DNA from 4 places in the Dermacoccus sp. GAS27A genome. Region 1 is predicted to be linked to each of the others. Evidence: riboswitches for the same ligand, from Rfam matches in the RefSeq annotation. Region 1 holds a riboswitch; each other region holds the start of a gene.
What was found. A riboswitch is a leader RNA that binds a small molecule or an ion and turns the genes downstream of it on or off. The one in region 1 is predicted to bind S-adenosylmethionine.

Region 1 (5,169 bases):
AGGGTGTCAAGGACAGCCACCAACTGCAGCAGGTCATCCGGCGCGCCGTGGGCGGTTTCGTCGGCGGCAAGCTGCGCCGCCGACCGATGATCATCCCGGTGGTCATCGACGCCTGACGCTTCGGGGGTATGTCAGGGGGTCGTGTGAGGCGGCTGAGATCGCCTCTGGCTGCCATCTCGGATGAATGAAGGGTGCGACGCGTGTGACGCGTCGCACCCTTCGTCCGTTGGGGTGCAACTGGATTCGAAATGGACGTCGAGGTTTGTTATTGAGCGTGGTCAAAAAAACTCGCATGAGCGCGCGAGCGGGCCCTTCGACAGGAGCCACCGCGTCGGCATCCCGTATCTGACGAAATGCGGCGGTGAGCCCCTCGCTGGGGCCCACCGCCGCTCGTTCTCCTCACCAGGGGCGGGGCTCTGAGAGGTCTCGTCGGTCGGTGACGGGGCTCCACCCGAGGCCCGGGGTGTGGGTGTAGTCGAAGGCGGGCCCATGGGTGACGAGAGCACGCACGGCGTCGACGAGGCGTCGTGCGTGCTCTGTCGTCGTGGCGAGACCGATCGAGGCGCGCACTGCCGTCGCGCCCTCGCCGAGGCGCGCGTCGCAGAGCAGGTGAGCGCAGAATCGCCCGTCGCGCACAGCGATGCCGTGCTCGTCTGCGAGCACCTGAGCGACGAGCGTCGGGTCGTATCCGGCGACGGTGAACGTCGTGACGCCGACGTTGTCGCTCGCATTCCGCCTTGGCGCGCCATCGTCGAGGTGAGCGTCCGCGGCATTCTGCTCGTCGAAGAGTTCGACGATCCTCACGCCGTCGATCGAGGCGAGACCGTCGCGGACGATGGCGTGGATCTTCTCCTCGCGCGCCTCGGCTTCGCCGCGCTGCGCGGACAGCGTCGAGGCTGCGGCCGCGAGCGCGATGGCCCCGACCGCGTTCGGGGTGCCGCCCTCGTGGCGTGCGGGCGCGGGCGCCCAGGCGACGTCGCCGGCGCCTGACGCATCTTCGCTGACGCGGTGGCTCGCGCCGCCGGCGCGGAAGTACGGAGGGGCGGTGTCGAGCCAGTCGCGGCGCCCGACGAGGGCTCCTGAACCGTACGGCGCGTAGGCCTTGTGGCCGGACAGAGCGACGTAGTCGATGCCCCAGGCGTCGATGTCGACGCGGCGGTGCGGGGCGAGCTGCGCGGCGTCGAGAGCCGTCCGCGCCTCATGCCGGCGGGCGACGGCGGCGAGGCGCTCGATGGGCCACACCTCGCCCGTCACGTTGCAGGCGCCGGTGATGAGGACCAACACGGGAGCATCGTTGTGGGCGCGGAATTCCGCCAGAGCGACGTCGAGGTAACCCTCAGCCTCGGCGTGAGAGTGAGGGATCGGCAGCCGCGTCGTCCGCTCGTCCGCCCACGGCAGCAGCGCTGCGTGGTGCATCGAGCGGAACACGAAGACCTGCGTCTGTTGCGGCAGACAGTGGGCCAACAGGTTGAGCGCGTCCGAGGTGTTGCGCGTGAAGACGGTCACGTCGTCCTCGCGCGCGCCGACGAACGCGGCGACCTCCTGCCGAGCCTCCTCGTACCACCGGGTCGTCAGCTGCGACGCCCGTCCCGCACCGCGATGCACCGAACCGTACGTGCGCAGGGTCGTGTCGACGGCCCGTGCGACGGCCTGCAGCGCGGGAGCCGTCGCGCCATGGTCGAAGTTCGCGTGCTCGACGACGCGCCCGTCGAGCGTCGCGACGCCGAGATCGGCGCCGATCGTGGCCAGGGCGACATTGGCCTGCTGCGACGCGTCCGCGCGATGATAGGTAGCCGTGGGCGTCTCGCGACGGGACCCGCCGGGGTGCGCGGGCTGGGTGTGGTGACGCTCGGGGTCCGCGACGGGAGTTCCGGGGGTTACGGCATGAGCGGGGCGGCTCGTGTGGCTCGCAGCGTGGCGGCGCGCGTCGGAGTCAAGGATCGAGAGAATGGCAGAACGGGGCATCGAGGCTCCTCGAGTCAGGGGCCTCGCCGTCGCCAGATGGCTCGGCCCGCGCTTGCCGACACCGGTGCTGGTGGCGGCCAGGTCGTCACCCGGAGCACCCCACCGCGGTGGAGGGTTGCCGTCCAGCAAGCCGGGGCTGTGCGCTGGAACTCATGACCTACGTGAACGCTCGCACCCGGCCCTCCGCCGCGTCCACCGACGAGCGGCCGGAGGTTCGCATCGTGAGATCAACTGTGGCATCGCGGATGGCGAGCGCCGCGCGCAAGAGTCGGCGTCTCGCGGTGGGGATGCCCGTGGTCCCCCGGGCAGCTGGCGGCGCCTCCGACAAGGGTCAGGGCGCTGTCGGATGCGAGCGCGTCAACGCGCCAGCGCATCGGGACGCGGATTCGAAGGTGTCGAGCCGACCCGCCGTCACCATTGGACCCGTGTCACGGCGTGGGTCCGCGAAAACGGCCGGAACCCCCACTAGCCTTGCGGGGTGGCGACCCGAAACAGACCAGCGAACGACAGCGTCCTCGTCGCGAAGAAGGCCTCTTCGCAGCCGCGCGCCAAGAGCTCGCGCCCGGCCGGCGCATCTGCGGCCTCGACGACGCGCGCCCGCACGACCCCGCCGAAGTCGAGCGCACCACGTTCGGGCGGCACGACGAAGAATGCACCCGCGCGCAAGACCGGCTCGTCGCGAGGGGCTGCTGAAGCGCGTCCCTCCGCGTCCGGTCGCGCTGCTCGTGGCGCGTGGATGGGTGTTTCGCACGTCGCCGGCGGCACCGTCCGCCGCGTCGGCGCCGCCGCTTCTGACCTCGAACCCGAACACCGTCGCGACGGGCTCGGTTTCGCCCTCCTCGCCCTCGGCATCGTCGTCGCTGCGCGGGAGTGGTGGGGGCTGCCCGGCATGTTCGGGGACGTCGTCCACGCCGTCGCGGCCGGCACGTTCGGCGTCATCGCCTACGTTCTGCCCGTCGTCCTCATCGGCATGGCCATCCACATGTTCCGCCACCCGCGGGGGCACCAGCCGACCAACCGCATGACGATCGGACTGACGATCCTCGCGCTCGGCTCGACGGGGATCGCCCACCTCGTCGGCGGGCGTCCGTCGACAGGGGTTTCGACCGCGGTGCGCGGCGCAGGCGGCATCCTCGGCGTCATCACGGGAGGGCCGCTGTCTGCCGCGCTCACGGTGTGGGGCGCGGGCATCATCCTCGCGCTCGTGTCGTTCTTCGGTTTCCTCGTGCTGACGCGCACGCCCGTCAATCGCATCCCGCAGCGCATCCGCGAGGTCGAGGCGCAGATCTTCGGCCACCCCCTCGATGAACGCGACGACGAGGGCGAGCTGCTTCAGCGTGACGCCGTCGCCGACGACCTGCACGGCGCCGACATCGGCAACCGCGCGCGGGGCGGCTCGCGTCGCGGCGCGGGTGACGACGCCCGGCGCGGCGATGAGCCCTACGAGCAGGCCGCCGAGGTCGTCGGCAAGGGACCGCGCGGCAAGGGCCGTGGCACATCACGCAACCCGCTCAACCGCCGTCGCGGTGAGCAGCAGATCTACGACATCGACACGATCGACGGCGCCCCGGCGGGCGTCGATCAGACGCGAGAGATGCCCGACGGCGGCTCTGACGACGAGCGCGCCGGCGACGCGAGCGCCGCTGCGCTCGCGCGAGCCCGGGCATCGCGCTCCGGAGCGTCGCCGGCAGGGGAGGCGGCAGGTGGGGCAGCGCGCCGCTCCGCACCCATGGATTCCGTCGACGATGCCGTTGTCGACCAGGCCTCCGCACGTGCGGCGCAGGCGTCGCGCCCGGCGTCGGCACAGCGGCCGGGGGAGTCGCCGAAGGCCGCGGCGGCCCGTCAGGATGCCGGTGCCACGCGCGTCGAGCAGGCTGCGCCGGCCGCAGCCGTCCCTCAACGTCAGGTGGAGGCTCAGCCCACCGAACAGCTTCCACCTCGTGTCGAGCAGCTCGCAATGGGCGGCGACGTCACGTACACGCTGCCCGATTCGAACGTCCTCGAACAGGGGACCCCGCCCAAGGAGCGTTCCGCCGCGAACGACCGCGTCGTCGACGCGCTGACCGAGGTACTCGAGCAGTTCGGTATCGACGCCGTCGTCAGCGGGTTCACGCGCGGCCCGACGGTGACGCGCTACGAGGTCGAACTCGGCCCCGGCGTCAAGGTCGACCGTGTGACGGGGTTGAGCAAGAACATCTCGTACGCCGTCGCGAGCGCCGACGTGCGCATCCTGTCGCCGATCCCCGGCAAGAAGGCCATCGGTATCGAGATCCCGAACGCCGACAAGGAACTCGTCAGCCTCGGCGACGTGCTGCGCAGCCAGGCGGCGCGCAACAACACGCACCCGATGGTCATGGGTGTCGGCAAGGACGTCGAGGGCGGCTACGTCGTCGCGAACCTCGCGAAGATGCCGCACATGCTCGTCGCGGGTGCGACGGGCGCCGGTAAGTCGAGCTTCGTCAACTCGATGATCACGTCGTTGCTCATGCGGGCCACGCCCGAAGAGGTGCGCATGGTGCTCGTCGACCCCAAGCGCGTCGAACTGACGGCGTACGAGGGCATCCCGCACCTCATCACGCCGATCATCACGAACCCGAAGAAGGCCGCCGAGGCACTCGAGTGGGTCGTGCGCGAGATGGACGCACGCTATGACGACCTGGCCGCGTTCGGCTACAAGCACATCGACGAGTTCAACAAGGCGGTGCGCGCGGGCAAGGTGCAGCTGCCGCCCGACAGCAAGCGCAAGCTCGCGCCGTACCCCTACCTGCTCGTCGTCGTCGACGAGCTCGCCGACCTCATGCTCGTCGCGCCGCGCGACGTCGAGGCGTCGATCCAGCGCATCACGCAGCTCGCGCGTGCCGCGGGCATTCACCTCATCCTCGCGACGCAGCGCCCGTCCGTCGACGTCGTCACCGGCATCATCAAGGCCAACGTGCCGTCGCGCCTGGCGTTCGCGACGTCGTCGCTCGCCGACAGCCGCGTCGTGCTCGACCAGCCCGGTGCCGAGAAGCTGCTCGGTCAGGGTGACGCGCTTTTCCTGCCGATGGGTGCGAGCAAGCCGATGCGCGTGCAGGGCGCATGGGTCAACGAATCCGAGATCCACGCCGTCGTCGCGCACGTCAAGAGCCAGCTCGCGCCGAACTACCGCGAGGACGTCGCGCAGGTCGCGCCGAAGAAGGAGATCGACGACGACATCGGCGACGA
Region 2 (5,169 bases), on a different contig from region 1:
AATGCCTCGACCGCCGGCGGTGTTGTCTCGGAACCCGAGGAAAGGCACCTCATGTTCACTCGAAAGCACACCCGAACGCCCGAGGCGAGCGACCTGCACGACGTCCTCGACGTGCCGATGTTCTCCGAACTGCCCGACGGCTCGGCGACCCTGTACGTCGCGATGGGCTGCTTCTGGGGCGCCGAACGCATCTTCTGGAAGATTCCGGGCGTCGTCACCACGGCCGTCGGGTACATGGGCGGCCACGCCACCGAGCCGACATACGAAGATGTCTGTGGCGGCGGCACGGGCCACACCGAGACGGTCATGGTGGCCTACGACCCGTCGCGCGTGTCCGAACGCGAGCTGCTCAAGGCGTTCTGGGAGAACCACGACCCGACGACCGCGAACCGGCAGGGCAACGACGTCGGCACGCAGTACCGCTCGGCGATCTACTGGACGACGCCGCAGCAGGAGCGCGCTGCCCGCGAGACGTCCGCGCTCTTCCAGGAGGCACTCGACGACGCGGGTCGCGGCGCCATCACGACCGAGATGCGCCCGGCGGACGAGGCGGGCCCCTTCTGGCCGGCGGAGCTGTACCACCAGCAGTACCTGTCCAAGCACCCTGGCGGCTACTGCAACCACGGCTTCAAGGGCGTCACGTGCCCCGTCGGCGTCGCCGACCTGCCCGCGCAGACGGACGTCCTCCCGCCACGCTGACGACGACATGCACGGCGGCCGCTGAGCCGGTGGCCGATCAACCGGCCACCGCGGCGCACCGGCCGTCTCAGCGCACCTGGAAGGCCCGGCTCGTTCCGGTGTAGGCACTGACCTTGCCGTTCCAGCCGTTCTTCCAGTTGCCCTGCTGCACGAGGCGATACGTGCCTGCGGGCGTGCCGCGACGTATGCGCCACTCCACGGTGCATCGCGAGTACGAGACTCCCTCGCGCGACCAGACGTTCGAGGTGTCCCAGTCGTGGTCGTCGGGGACGTCGACCCACGACGAGCCGACCTGACGCTGCACCTTGACGAACGTGTCCATCGTGCGGAAGTCATTCTTCGGGTGGCCGCCGCGGAAGACCGCCCGCACGCTCGAACCAGCCGAGCACGTGGCGTCCGGCTGGGTCAGGACGTCACCGAAGTGCTGCCCGGGTGGGACGTCGTCGAACACGACGCCGGGGCCCTCGGCGCGTGACCGACGTCACACTCATCACCCACCTAGACGATCGTCCAAGCGGTGTGAAGAAATCACTCACCCGAGCCTCGACGGCGAAAGACGCCGCATCAGCCACCCCGCGTGTCGCACGTCACAATCTTCGCCCACGTCTCATCTCCAGTGCCACAACTTGACGCTTTGTCGTGCGCGGCTCTAATCTCGCTGCTGGTCAAGAGATCCGATGCAAAGCCCTGGCTGGTCGGACGGCAACCCTCACACGCGTGGCGGGGTGCTCCAGGTGATGACCCGGCCGCGTCGACCACGCGGCAAGCACGCTCGGCACCCAACGTGACGGCATCCTCGTGAGCCTTCCGTTGCGCTGCCCAGGCCGCGAAAGGTATGCCCCGCACGACACCGCGCACCGCGCCCCACCCCGGCGCTCCCGCCTTCACGCTGACTCCGCGCATCCGCGCCAGCTCCGCGCATTCGCATCCTTGCCGCCTCACCAGGAGAGATCATGACCGACAAGCACACCCCCGCCGACGAGACCTCGACGCCCGCCTCCTCCACGCATGACGCCACGAGCGCCGAGAACGGCGCGAGCGCCCTGCCCCCGAAACCGAAGAACAACACCGGCAAGTACGTCGCGATCGGCGCAGGCGTCCTCGTCGTCGCGCTGGCCGCCGGCATCGGGGCCAAGGTGCTCGGCGGGAGCAGTGACGACAAGCTGACCCACCTCAAGGTGGGCACGACGGAGGCGTCGGACCCGTACTGGAACCAGCTCGTCAAGGTGGGCAAGGACAAGTACGGTCTCGACCTCGAACCGGTCAACTTCTCGGACTACACCCAGGCCAACCCCGCGCTCTCCGAGGGCCAGGTCGACCTCAACCAGTTCCAGCACCTGCAGTTCCTCGCCGACTACAACACGAAGGCGAAGCAGAACCTCACGCCCATCGGCGCGACCTACATCGTTCCCCTGGCGCTGTACTCGAAGAAGCACACGAGCGTCGGCCAGTTCCCCCAGGGCGGCAAGATCGCCATCCCCAACGATCCGACGAACCAGGCACGCGCCTTGCTGCTGCTGCAGAGCGCCGGACTGCTGAAGCTCAAGGGTGGTGGCACCTCGCTGTCGACCCCGGCCGACATCGACGCCGGCGCCTCGAAGGTCACCGTCACAGCGGTCAACGCCGAGCAGACCGCCGCTGCGCTGCCGTCCGTCGACGGCGCGATCGTCAACAACAACTTCGCCGCGGATGCGAAGCTCGACCCGAGCAAGGCCCTGTTCAAGGACGACCCGCATGCGGCCTCGTCGAAGCCGTACATCAACGTCGTCGTCGCGCGCGCCGCGGACAAGGACAACGCCGACTACGCCAAGTTCGTCAAGGCCTACCACGACCCAAGCGTCGAGAAGCTCATCGAGGAGCGCACGAAGGGCACGAGCGTCCTCGTGAACAACTCCGCCTCCGACGTGCAGGGCATCCTCGCGAAGCTCGAGGCCCAGATCAAGGCGAAGGGATCGAAGTGACGGGCCCCTCCCCCACACTGACGAAGGCCGCCGCGCCGGCGAGTGACACCCCGCCCGCCGTCGCCTTCCACGATGTCGGCAAGACGTTCACCCGCGGCAAGAGCCAGGTGACGGCTCTCGACGGCATCACGACGCAGGTGGAGCGCGGACGCATCGTCGCCGTCATCGGTTTCTCCGGCGCCGGCAAGAGCACCCTCGTCCGTCTCATCAACGGCCTGGAGACGCCGACGCGCGGCCACGTGGAGATCGACGGCGTCGACCTCGCGTCGCTGTCCGCGAAGCAGGTGCGCGAGCTGCGCGGTCGCATCGGCATGGTGTTCCAGCAGTTCAACCTCATCCGCTCGCGCACGGTGTACGCCAACGTCGCCTACCCCCTCGAGGTCGCCGACTGGGACAAGGCGCGCCAGGAGGCGCGCATCACCGAGCTGCTCAGCTTCGTCGGGCTCACCGAGAAGGCGTGGGCCTACCCCGACGAGCTCTCCGGCGGGCAGAAGCAGCGCGTCGGCATCGCCCGTGCGCTCGCGACGAACCCGGAGATCCTGCTCGCCGACGAATCGACGTCCGCGCTCGACCCCGACACGACGAAGGACGTCCTCGCGCTGCTGCGCCGCGTCAACGACGAGCTCGGCGTGACGATCGTCGTCATCACCCACGAGATGGACGTCGTGCGCGAACTCGCCGACGACGTCGTCGTCCTCGAGGCCGGGCGGATCGTCGAGTCCGGGCGCACCGTCGACGTCCTCGGCGCGCCGCAGGCGGACGCGACGCGCCGCCTCGTCGACGCCACCCTGCGGAACGTGCCCGACGCACGCGAGAGCGCCCGGCTGCGCGCTGCCCACGACGGGCGCCTCGCGACGCTGACGGTTCACGACCCGCGCGAGTTCGGCCGTGTCCTGGCCCGCATGTCCGCACACGGCGTCGAACCGGAGATCGTGCACGGCGGCCTCACACCGCTCAAGGACGACACCCTGACGACGTTGACGCTCGCCCTGCGCGGCGACGACGCCGCCGTCACCACCGTGCTCGACGAACTGCGTCTCGCCGCCGACGTCGAGGAGGTCGCCGCATGATGCCCGCAACCGATTGGGAGGCGCTGCGCCCCACGATCGTCACCGCGGTGGGCGAGACGCTGCTCATGGTCGGCGCGACGATCATCATGGGCGGCCTGCTCGGCCTCGCCCTCGGCGTGCTGCTCAACACCACACGACGCGGCGGCATCCTCGAGAACCGAGTTCTGCACACGGTGCTCAACGTTCTCGTCAACATCATCCGACCGATCCCGTTCATCATCTTCGCCGCCGCTCTCGGGCCGTTGACGCTCGCCGTCACGGGCTCGACGATCGGTGCGAAGTCGATGATCTTCCCGCTGACGATCGCCTCGACCTTCGGCATCAGCCGCATCGTCGAGCAGAACCTCGTGAGCGTCGACCCCGGCGTCATCGAGGCGGCGCAGGCGATGGGGGCGAGTCCGTGGCGCATCATCCGCACCGTGCTCATCCCCGAGGCGCTGGCGCCGCTGATCCTCGGCTACACGTTCGCGCTCGTCGCGGTCATCGACATGACGGCCGTCGTCGGCGCCATGGGCGGCGGCGGCATCGGTGACTTCGCCCTGTCCTACGGTTACCGCCGCTACGACTGGGCCGTGACGTGGGCCGCCGTCGTCGTCATCATCGTCTTCGTTCAGATCGCCCAGTTCATCGGCAACGCTCTGGCCCGCAAGGCGCTGCGTCACTGAGACACCCTCCGCGCCGCTCGGCGCGAGCATGACGAAGGGCCGCGAGAATCCGAAGAGGATGATCGCGGCCCTTCGCCGTCAGGACGCGTCAGACCAGCGTCCGTCAGACCAACCGTACGTCAGCGAGCGCCGACGGTGGCGACCTTCTGCAGGCTCGAGCGCAGGTCGGCCTGCATGCCCTCACGCTGCTGGACGTGGTGGTGCTTCTTCTTCGTGCTGGACGCGCTGTCCGTCACCTCGTTGGCGGGGCCGGGCTCCGGCTGGGGCACGGGGTCGCACTCGACGTCGGCGTGGCCCGGTCCACCCGTCCGCGCGGGCATCGCGCCGGTGAGGAGGTAGGCGGAGATCTTGTCGTCCGTGCAGGCGATGCCATTGAGCGAACCGGAGTGCGTCGTTCCACCGACGCCCTCGATGAGAGCGCTCTTCGGGAAGCGCTTGCGCACCTCGAGCGCGCCCGGGAACGGCGTCGCACCGTCGTGGGTCTCGGCGATGAGCAGCACCGGCCCGACCTTCGAACCGTCGATCTTCATGGCCTGCGCGTTCGTCGCCTTGACCGGCCAGCTCGTGCACGGGAGGTTGAACATGGCGTTCGCCCACGTCTCGAAGGGCGCCTTCTTGTCGACCTTCGAGTTGTCCGAGAGCCACTTGCTCCACACGTTCGACCACTTGACGTCGGTGCACTGCGTGCCGAGGTAGACCGCGTAGCTGTTGTCCGAGCCCGGCCCGGAGCCGTTGGCGTCGTCGTACAGCGCGGTCGTCGGGCCGAAGTCACCC
Region 3 (5,169 bases), on a different contig from region 1:
CGTTGCTCTTCGCCAAGCGTCCGCGCGGCGTCGATGCTTCGGCGCAGCTCGCCGGCGCCCGCGCCGCCACGAGCCCTCGTCACCCGAGCCCAGGCGCTGATCCCGTCGCGGTGACTGAGCAGCTCGGTGTTCACGGGCCGAGCGCCGAACGGCTGACTCACTTCCGCAGCGACTTCGCCCCCAGCGTCGGCGACGAGGTGCAGAGCGAGTACTTCGTTTCACGTGAAACGGTCGCGGACGCCCTGCGAGCGCTGCCACGCTTCGCCGACGTCTTCGCCCGCCTCGCGCACTCGATGGAGATTCGCGCCGTCGCCGGCGACAGCCTCAGTGCGAGCCCGTTCGCCACCGGCGAGATGCTCGCCATCCACCTCACCTGGCGCCGCGACCCCGACGCCGTCCGCCGTGAACTGCCGGCCCTCGAAGCTGCACTCGGCCACCCGCGCCCGCACTGGGGCAAGCTGCACGCGGCACCGCCACAGCAGCTCAGCGAACAGTTCCCCGGACTGCATGCCCTCGACGGCGAGGCGCGTCGGCATGACCCGTCCGGCATGTTCCGCAACGCCTGGGTCGAGCGGTTGCTCGGGAATGATCCGGCCTGATTTGATGCTGCAGCCGGGGCAGGCGTAACTTCCTGAGACGTGGAGAGCATAGATGTTCGATAAGAAAAAACAGCCCAGTGTGGAACTGGCCGGTGAGGCCGCTCACGCCTCTGCCGTCGCGCAGTTGAGGGCCTCCTTCGAAGCCATCCCCGCCGGCGCCACGGTGCGCCTCGCGAAGAAGACCTCGAACCTCTTCCGTCCGCGTGAGAAGGCGAAGGTGGGCCTCGATGTCAGCGGCCTGACGGGCGTCATCAGAATCGACGCCGACGCTCGCACGGCCGATGTCCAGGGCATGTGCACGTACGAGAACCTCGTCGCCGCTACCCTCGAGCACGGCCTCATGCCGCTCGTCGTCCCGCAGTTGCGCACGATCACCCTCGGCGGCGCCGTGACCGGCCTCGGCATCGAGTCGACGTCGTTCAAGAACGGGCTGCCGCACGAATCCGTCCTCGAGATGGACATCCTCACCGGCACCGGCGAGCTGCTCACCGCCTCGCCGACCAACGAGCACGCCGACCTCTTCCGCGCCTTCCCCAACAGCTACGGCAGCCTGGGCTACGCAACGCGTCTGCGCATCGAACTGCAGCCGATCGGTGACCTCGTCGAGACGCGCAACGTGCGGTTCGCGAGCGTCGCAGCCATGACGCGAGCGATCGACGCCATCGTCGAGACCGGCGAGTGGCAGGGCGAACGCGTCGACGGCCTCGACGGCATGATTGTCAGCAAGGACGAGGCCTATCTCGTGCTCGCCAACTTCTTCCCCGAGACGCGCCGCCGCCCGAGCGACTACACGGGGCAGAACATCTTCTACAAGAGCATCAGTGAGCTCGACCGCGACACCTTGAGCGCGCACGACTACATCTGGCGTTGGGACACCGACTGGTTCTGGTGCTCCGACGCGTTCTTCGCACAGAACCCGAAGGTGCGACGCGTGTGGCCGCGCAAGTACCGTCGCAGCGACTTCTACCACCGCATCGTCGGGTGGGAGAACCGCTGGGGCTTCGCCGCGAAGATCGACGAGATGCGCGGCGAACTGCCGCGCGAGCGCGTCGTGCAGGACGTCGAAGTGCCCCTCGAACAGCTCGAGACGTTCATGCCGTGGTTCGACGAGCACGTCGGCATGACGCCCGTGTGGGTGTGCCCGCTGCGCCTGCGCGGCGACGACGCGTGGCCGCTGTACCAGCTCGAACCGAACCGCACGTACGTCAACGTCGGGTTCTGGGGCACCGTCGCCATCACCCCCGGGCGGTCTGACGGCGACGTCAACCGCGACATCGAGGCCGTGCTGCCGACGATGCACGGCCACAAGTCGCTCTATTCCGACGTCTACTACGACGCCGAGACGTTCGAAGCGCTGTACGGCGCAGCCGAATACCGCCGCATGAAGACGAAGTACGACCCGCAGGGCCGCCTTCTTGAGTTCGCTGACAAGATGAGGACGCACGCATGAGCCAGACCACGACCGCCACCCCCCTCGTCGCCCAGGCCGTCCAGGCCGTGTTGGAGGAGCCGTTGCCCTTCCGCATCACGGCGTACGACGGCACCGACATCGGCCCGCGTGACAGCGACATCGCCGTGCGTGTCGAGAGCGAGGAGGGGCTGCGCTACCTCCTCAGCGCCCCTGGCGATCTCGGCCTCGCCCGCGCCTATCTGACGGGCACGCTGACCGGCACCGGTTTCCACCCTGGTGACCCCTACGAGGTGTTCAGCCGCATCAAGCGTGACGTGCGCACGAAGCAGCTGACGCCGAAGGGCGTTGCGTCGGCGCTCGCGCCCGTCGTCAAACAGCTGGGGCCGAAGGCGTTCGTCCACCCGCCGCTGCCCGAGGTCGAGAACGAGCCCCGCTGGAAGCGCCACCTCGCCAAGGTGAACCCGGTGGGCCGCGCCGCCGACTCGATCAAGCACCACTACGACGTCTCGAACGCGTTCTACGAGAAGGTGCTCGGTGAGTCGATGGCCTACACGTGCGCCGTGTTCGACACGCTGGACGACACCCTCGAGGACGCGCAGGAGCGCAAGTTCGCCCTCGTCGCCGACAAGCTCGACCTGCAGCCCGGCCAACGGCTGCTCGACGTCGGCTGCGGCTGGGGCGGCATGGCGATGCACGCCGCTCGCGAGCGCGGCGTCCACGTCATAGGCGTCACCCTGAGCAAGGAACAGGCCGAGTGGGGTCAGCGCGCCGTGCGTGAGGCGGGCCTCGAGGGCCTCGTCGAGATCCGCCACGGCGACTACCGCGACGTCACCGAGACGGGCTTCGACGCCGTCAGCTCGATCGGCCTCACGGAGCACATCGGCGTGAAGAACTACGCCAACTACTTCTCGTTCCTGCACTCGAAGCTGCGCGACGGTGGCCGCCTGCTCAACCACTGCATCACGCGTCGCGACGACTCGGCATCGGCCAAGCCGGAGCCGTTCACCGATCGCTATGTCTTCCCCGACGGCGAGCTCGCCTCGCCGGGGCGGCTCATCAGTGGGTGCCACGACGCCGGTTTCGAGGTTCAGCATGACGAGAACCTGCGCCTGTCGTACGCCCTGACGCTGCGCGACTGGTGCCGCAACCTCGAGGCGAACTGGGATTTCTGCGTCGCCGAGGCGGGCCTGCCGACCGCGCAGGTGTGGGGCATCTACATGGCCGGTTCACGCCTCGGGTTCGAGGAGGGCTGGCTGCACCTGCACCAGGTGCTCGCCACGAAGACGACCGACAACGGCGACAACGGCGGCTACCCGCTGGGCTCGCACTGGGCGTCGCGTCGGCAGGGTTGACCTGTTGCGCGCACGGTGACGGCCGACGACCTCGACGAGGTCGTCGGCCGCTGTCGTGTGCCGGGCATCGCCCCGGGCCAGCGACGGCGGGTGAGATGGCGGATCGCGAGCACTGACTCGCCCCGTAGCAGCCGTGTCGTGATGCCGCGCACGGTGCCGGGCGTGGTTGGAACCCGAAGGCGCGTCCGGTGCCCGGGCAGCCCCTTTGCATAACTCGCTATTTTGAATAGGTGAGTGCTACGTTATGCGTGGGTCACGAGCCCCGGCGCGAAGTCTCGGCTGGCCGGGCGGCAACCCCCATGCGAACGCACACGGTGCGCCGGGGTGCCCCGAGTAACGACCCGGCCGCCCGTCGACCGACGCGGCGGCAAGCGCAACGAAGGGTCTGCCATGACACTCCTCGACACCACGCCCGACACGAACGTCGACTCCGCGAGCGGCGCAGCGGCGCGCCACGGCGGCACCGTCGCGACGCCCGGGCTGCGCATCGAACGCCTCGGCCCGGCGTTCGGCGCAATCGTCCACGGCGTCGACCTCGCGCAGGTCGACGACGCGATAGCGTTCGACCTGCGCCGCGCGCTGCTCGCGCACAAGGTGCTCTTCTTCCGCGGTCAGGACGCGTTCGACGACGACGCGCAGGTGCGCCTCGGCAACCTGCTCGGTGAGCTGACGGCGGGTCACCCCGTCGCGAGCACGCACGAGCGCAAGGAGATCTACTCGATCGACTCCTCCGACCCCGAGTTCTCGTTCTCCGACGAGTGGCACACGGACGTCACGTTCATGAAGGAGCCGCCGGCCATCAGCATCCTGCGCGCCGTGACGCTGCCCGACTACGGCGGCGACACCTCCTGGGCCGACGCTCAGGCGGCGTACGACTCGCTGTCGAAGCCGTTCCGCGGCCTCGTCGACCAGCTCATCGCCGCCCACGACGGCAACCGCGAATGGGGCGCGTACCTGCGCAAGCATGGTGGGCAGGAATGGAACGGCAAGGTCGTCACCGAGCTGCCCGTCGTCGAGCACCCCGTCGTGCGCGTCCATCCCGAGACGGGACGGCGTGGGCTGTTCGTCAACCCCGGTTTCACCTCCCACGTCGTCGGCGTGTCGCAGGCCGAGTCGCGGGCGATCCTCGACGCGCTGTATGCGCACCTGACGCAGCCCGAGCACACGATCCGTCACCGCTGGGCGCCCGGCGACGTCGGCATCTGGGACAACCGTGCGACGTCGCACTACGCCAACCGCGACTACGTCGACGCCAACCTCGGCCCGCGCGCCATGAGGCGTGTGACGGTCGGGGGCGACAAGCCCGTCGGCGTCAACGGGCTGACGGGTGGCGCGGCCGCCTGACGGTGCGAACTGACATGACGCGGTGCGGGTCTCTGGGGCCCGCACCACGTCGTCATGTACCCCACTGCGATTTTCGTCCCCCTTCGCGAATCCCGTCCACATCGGCGAATCCTGTCCCCATCGGCGGTTTGCGTGCACATTCGTCCAGCCGGCCGTCGGGAAAATCAGTCGCCGGGGGCGTCGCACGGTGATGGAATGACGGGATGCTGACGCTCATCAGGCCCGACGCCGCTCGCTACGACGACTGGAGGGGCGCGTTCGACGAGTTCGGCGCGTCGCCGAAGGACGGCACGGGCTATCGTCGCGACGACATCGTCGACACGTCGCGCGCCGGGTTCGACGCCTACCTCGCCGATCGTGCGCGCCAGGGCGATACGACCGTCCCGCCGCCTGAGGGATTCGTGCACTGCAGCTATTTCTGGGTGTTGGACGGCCCGCGGGCGGGGGAGGGCGACATCGTCGG
Region 4 (5,169 bases), 260 kb from region 1:
TCGGGGCGCGCGATCGCGTAGTTGGAGCGCATCCGCGCGACGCTCGGGCCGCCGCGGCGCGTCGTGACGTCCGCGATGACGTCGAAGAGGCGGTGGGCGGCGCGCTCGGGCAGCGCCCGCACGCCCCACCAGGCGCCCTTGAACGCTGCGACGGTGACGGCGTCGCGGGCGCGCGTCGTCAACCCCTCGGCGGCCACGCGCTCAGCCCTCGAACGGCTTGGCGAGGGCCTGCTTCCGCACCATGAGCATGCGCTGCACGACCGTGATGAACGATGCGACGGCGAGCAGCGTGAGCACGACGGTCAGCACGATCTCGGGCAGGAACCAGCCGACGAGGCCGGTCGTGACGAGCACGGCGACGAGACGGTCGGCGCGCTCGGCGATGCCGACGTTGGCCTGCATGCCGAGGCCCTCCGCGCGCGCCTTGGCGTACGAGACGACCGAGCCGAGCACGAGGCACGCGAGCGCGAGGCACGCCATGAGGAAGTTGTCGCCCTTGCCCGCGTAGTACAGGACGAGGCCCCCGAAGATCGCGGCGTCACCGACGCGGTCGAGCGTCGAGTCGAGGTAGGCACCCCACGTCGACGAGCGGCCCGACAGGCGCGCCATGTTGCCGTCGAGCATGTCCGAGAAGACGAAGACGGTGATGAACAACGTGCCGACGAGGAAGTCGCCGCGCGGATAGAACCACAGCGCACCGAACGCGACACCGGCGGTGCCCACGATCGTCACGACGTCGGGGCTGATGCCGAGACGCAGCAGGAGCTGGGCGATGGGCCGGAAGATGGCGGAGAAAAACGCGCGCGCGTACTTGTTGAGCATGGTGGTTCAACTGTAGCGGTTCGATATACCCGTTCGAGGCAGCGCACTGCCCGTGGTGCCCGATGTCAGTCGTTCGGCCAGTTCGCGACGATGCGCTGACGGCTGTCCTCGAGCAGCACCGGCAGCGCCTTGGTGCGCCCGATGATCGGCATGAAGTTCATGTCGCCACCCCAGCGCGGCACGATGTGCTGATGCAGGTGCGCGGCGACGCCGGCACCTGCGACGTCACCCTGGTTCATCCCGAGGTTGAACCCGCCCGGGTTCGACGCGGCCTTCAGGGCACGCACCCCGGCCTTCGTCAGCTTCGTGAACTCCTCGGTCTCGTCGTCGGTGAGGTCGATGTAGGAGGCGACGTGACGGTACGGGCACACGAGCAGGTGGCCCGGGTTGTACGGGAACAGGTTCATCACGACGAAACAGTGCTCACCACGGTGGACGATGAGGCCGTCGGCGTCGGTCTTCGTCGGCGACGCGCAGAACGGGCAGCCGTGGCCGGCGTCCTTCGTCGGACGCTCACCCTCGATGTACGCCATGCGGTGCGGCGTCCACAGCCGCCCGAACCCGTCGGCCTCACCCGCGAAGGCGCCGCCTTGCTCGATGAGGATGTCGTCCTGCGAATTAGCGTTGAACTCGTCGACCATGGCCCGATCCTAGAGCCCCGCCTGCCTCGACGCAGCGGCCGCGGGTGGGTTCGCGCGCACCACGCACCCCCGGGTGAGCGGTCTCAGACCGCCGCGATCTCGCGCAGACGCGCCGGGACAATGGTTCGATCGGCTTCCCCCGCGTGCGCGACGTCGCCGACACGGCCCGCCAACGTCCGCGCGACCTCGGCCGCGTCGCCGTCACCGACGACGGCGACGATGCTCGCGAGCCCGGCGAGGCCCGTGACGGCGTCCTCGAGGTCGAGCCAGTCGTCGTCATCGAGGGCGGCTGCCGCCCCCGGCCATGCGACCGAGGCGGCCATGACGCCGTCACGAGCCCACTGCTCGACAGCGTCGCGCGCGAGGGCGCCGTCAGCACCGAGGTGCAGGACGACGGCGTTCGCGACCGGCTTGGACGGGCAGGCGATGCAGCGCTCTCGCTGATCGAGCGCCCAGATGACGTCGTCGCTCATGACGCACGCTCCGCATCGCGGCGGGCGTCGAGGCCGAACGGCGCCACACGCTGCATGTGACGTTCGTCCGGCGGGCCGAAGCCGGCTCGTTCGTACAGCCTGCGGGCACGCGGACGGGCGTTGAGCATCATTCGCGCGACGTCGTGCGCGTCGGCCCAGGCGTCGACGATCCGCAGCATCCGCTCGGCCAGGCCCTGGCCGCGCGCCGACGGCGTGACGAAGACGACCGCGATGTAGAGCGACGGCTGCGCCGGCCGCGCCAGCGCGGGGGGCCGGTGCACGAGCGACGTCTGCACCATGCCGAGAGCCGTCCCGTCAGCACTCGAGGCGAGCCACGTCGGCAGATCGTCGTAGTGCGCGAGCCAGTGATCGGCGTACTGGGCGATGAAGCCGGGGCGGTTGCTCTCCCCCGCCTCGAGGTCCATCTGCAGACGCAGCGCCGCGCAGGCGAACGCGTCTTCGCGGCGCGCGCGGACGATCGTCGGTGTCATGGCAACAGTCAAGCACGGCATGAGGGTCGTCGCCCGTAGGTGCGTCGCGTCAGCACGGGGCCGCGACCAAAATGTGAGACAGCATTCCCGCCTGATGACACCACCCGGCCTAGAGTGGCCGCAGGTCACGAGCGCCAGCGTCAAACCCCGGTTTGCTGGCCGGCAACCCTCCCACCGCGGCGGGGTGCTCCGGGTGACGACCTGGCCCGGCGCCGAGCGCGTCCGGGCAAGCGCGGAGGGATTCCCCTTCGGGCACCACACGTACGGTGCGCCGCCCGTGCGTCCACGCACTCCTCGAGAGGGACATCATCATGAGCTCCGAGAACTGGGCCTTCGAGACCAAGCAGATCCACGTCGGCCAGAACGTCGACGGCGACACCGGCGCCCGGGCGCTGCCGATCTACCAGACGACGTCGTTCGTCTTCGACTCCGCCGAGACCGCGGCCAACCGCTTCGGCCTGTCGGATCTCGGCCCCATCTACACGCGCATCGGCAACCCGACGGCGCAGGCGGTCGAAGACCGCATCGCCGCGCTGGAGGGCGGCGTCGGGGCGTTGCTGCTCGCGTCGGGTCAGGCGGCGACGACGTTCGCCATCCTCAACGTCGCGCAGGCCGGCGACCACATCGTCGCGTCGTCCGCGCTGTACGGCGGCACGTACAACCTGCTCAAGTACACGCTCAAGCGGCTTGGCGTCGAGACGACGTTCATCGACAACATCAACGATCTCGACGAGTGGCGCGGCGCCATCCGCGACAACACGAAGCTGCTGTTCGGCGAGACGCTGAGCAACCCCGACCAGAAGGTGCTCGACGTGCGCGGCCTCGCCGACGTCGCGCATGACGCCGGGGTGCCGCTGTTCGTCGACAACACCGTCGCGACGCCGTACCTGCTGCGCCCGATCGAGCATGGCGCGGACGTCGTCATCCACTCCGCGACGAAGTACCTCGGGGGGCACGGGACGTCGATCGCCGGCGTGCTCGTCGACGCCGGGACGTTCGACTACGCCGCCGACCCGGCGAAGTTCCCGCAGTTCAACGAGCCGTCCGAGAGCTACCACGGTCTCGTGTTCGCCCGCGACCTCGGCGTCGGATCGCCGCTCGGCGCGAACCTCGCCTTCATCCTCAAGGCGCGCGTCGAACTGCTGCGCGACCTCGGCGCGGCCGTCTCCCCGTTCAACGCGTTCCTCATCGCGCAAGGCCTCGAGACGTTGTCGCTGCGTGTGGAGCGACACGTGGAGAACGCGAAGAAGGTCGTCGAGTTCCTGAAGTCGCAGCCGCAGGTCGAAGCGTTGTTCTACGCCTCCGACCCGTCGAGCCCCTACAAGGAACTCGCCGACCGCTACCTGCCCGCCGGCTCCGGCGCCGTGCTGTCGTTCGAGATCGCCGGTGGCGTCGAGGCGGGCAAGAAGTTCGTCGACGCCCTCGAACTGCACTCGCACGTCGCGAACATCGGTGACGTCCGTTCCCTCGCCATCCATCCTGCGTCGACGACGCACTCCCAGGGCAGCGACGAGGACCGCCGCGGCGCCGGCGTGACGCCCGGCCTCGTGCGGTTGAGCGTCGGCATCGAGAACTCCGCCGACATCATCGCCGACCTCGAGAAGGGCTTCGCCGCAGCGAAATGACCATGCGCTGAGGTGGGTCCCCGCGACGGGTGACGCAGCCGGGTTTCGTACCCCGAGCGTGGTCATCCGGCCGTGTCGAACGCCGGCCCTCGGGTGCACATGCCAACACACGAGCGCGCCCCCGAACCGCGAGGTTCGGGGGCGCGCGTCGTCGTCGAGGCAGGAGTCAGCCGGCCGTCGGGTCGGTGTTCTGACGTTCGGTGATGACGCGGGTGATCTCGGCGATCGCGTCGGCCACCGGCACGCCGTTCTTCTGCGACCCGTCGCGGAAACGGAACGAGACGGCGCCGTTGTCGCGGTCCTCCTCACCGGCGATCAGGATGAACGGCGCCTTCGACTTGGACGCGTTGCGGATCTTCTTCGGGAAGCGGTCGTCGCTCATGTCGACCTCGACACGCACGCCGGCCTCGCGCAGCTTCGTCGCGACGTCCTGCAGGTAGTCGTAGTACTCCTCCGCGACGGGCACGGCGAGCACCTGAACCGGCGCGAGCCACGCCGGGAACGCGCCCGCGTAGTGCTCGACGAGCACGCCGAGGAAGCGTTCGATCGAGCCGAACTTCGCCGAGTGGATCATGACGGGCTGCTGACGCGAACCGTCCGCCGCCTGGTACTCGAGGCCGAAACGAGCGGGCTGGTTGAAGTCGTACTGGATCGTCGACATCTGCCAGGTACGGCCGATGGCGTCGCGCGCCTGCACGGAGATCTTCGGGCCGTAGAACGCGGCACCGCCCGGGTCCGGCACGAGCTCGAGGCCGGACTCGAGCGCGACGTCCGACAGCACCTTCGTCGCGATGTCCCACTGTTCGTCGGTGCCGATGAACTTGTCCTTCTTGTCGCCGTCGACGTCGCGCGTCGAGAGCTCGAGGTAGAAGTCGTTCATGCCGAAGTCGCGCAGTAGGCCGAGGATGAAGTCGAGCAGGTGCTTGATCTCCCCCGGCGCCTGTTCGGGCGTGACGTAGCTGTGCGAGTCGTCCTGGGTGATCATGCGCACGCGCGTCAGACCGGAGAGCACGCCCGACTTCTCGTCGCGGTACACCGTGCCGAACTCGAAGAAGCGCAGCGGCAGCTCACGGTAGGAGCGCCCACGCGAACGGAAGATCTCGTTGTGCATCGGGCA

Region 2: another riboswitch for S-adenosylmethionine. It lies ahead of ABH936_RS05125 (MetQ/NlpA family ABC transporter substrate-binding protein); the one in region 1 lies ahead of ABH936_RS00425 (aminotransferase class V-fold PLP-dependent enzyme).
Region 3: another riboswitch for S-adenosylmethionine. It lies ahead of ABH936_RS11635 (TauD/TfdA family dioxygenase); the one in region 1 lies ahead of ABH936_RS00425 (aminotransferase class V-fold PLP-dependent enzyme).
Region 4: another riboswitch for S-adenosylmethionine. It lies ahead of ABH936_RS01495 (bifunctional o-acetylhomoserine/o-acetylserine sulfhydrylase); the one in region 1 lies ahead of ABH936_RS00425 (aminotransferase class V-fold PLP-dependent enzyme).

The regions. Positions count from the first base shown of each region.
Region 1 covers NZ_JBIYDW010000001.1:83,409-88,577, forward strand. Annotated here, with positions in the region: gene ABH936_RS00420 (ribonuclease J) at 1-116, shown strand, start outside; gene ABH936_RS00425 (aminotransferase class V-fold PLP-dependent enzyme) at 400-1,965, opposite strand; SAM riboswitch class IV at 2,009-2,123, opposite strand; gene ABH936_RS00430 (DNA translocase FtsK 4TM domain-containing protein) at 2,444-5,169, shown strand, end outside.
Region 2 covers NZ_JBIYDW010000003.1:321,413-326,581, forward strand. Annotated here, with positions in the region: gene msrA (peptide-methionine (S)-S-oxide reductase MsrA) at 52-699, shown strand; gene ABH936_RS05120 (neutral/alkaline non-lysosomal ceramidase C-terminal domain-containing protein) at 767-1,150, opposite strand; SAM riboswitch class IV at 1,363-1,474, shown strand; gene ABH936_RS05125 (MetQ/NlpA family ABC transporter substrate-binding protein) at 1,653-2,660, shown strand; gene ABH936_RS05130 (methionine ABC transporter ATP-binding protein) at 2,657-3,730, shown strand; gene ABH936_RS05135 (methionine ABC transporter permease) at 3,727-4,395, shown strand; gene ABH936_RS05140 (alpha/beta fold hydrolase) at 4,515-5,169, opposite strand, start outside.
Region 3 covers NZ_JBIYDW010000010.1:125,590-130,758, reverse strand. Annotated here, with positions in the region: gene ABH936_RS11650 (FAD-binding protein) at 1-599, shown strand, start outside; gene ABH936_RS11645 (FAD-binding oxidoreductase) at 652-2,049, shown strand; gene ABH936_RS11640 (class I SAM-dependent methyltransferase) at 2,046-3,362, shown strand; SAM riboswitch class IV at 3,614-3,742, shown strand; gene ABH936_RS11635 (TauD/TfdA family dioxygenase) at 3,753-4,706, shown strand; gene ABH936_RS11630 (GNAT family N-acetyltransferase) at 4,910-5,169, shown strand, end outside.
Region 4 covers NZ_JBIYDW010000001.1:343,036-348,204, reverse strand. Annotated here, with positions in the region: gene ABH936_RS01520 (phosphatidylinositol mannoside acyltransferase) at 1-197, opposite strand, end outside; gene pgsA (phosphatidylinositol phosphate synthase) at 202-822, opposite strand; gene ABH936_RS01510 (HIT domain-containing protein) at 888-1,463, opposite strand; gene ABH936_RS01505 (hypothetical protein) at 1,547-1,936, opposite strand; gene ABH936_RS01500 (GNAT family N-acetyltransferase) at 1,933-2,427, opposite strand; SAM riboswitch class IV at 2,551-2,666, shown strand; gene ABH936_RS01495 (bifunctional o-acetylhomoserine/o-acetylserine sulfhydrylase) at 2,739-4,052, shown strand; gene thrS (threonine--tRNA ligase) at 4,219-5,169, opposite strand, start outside.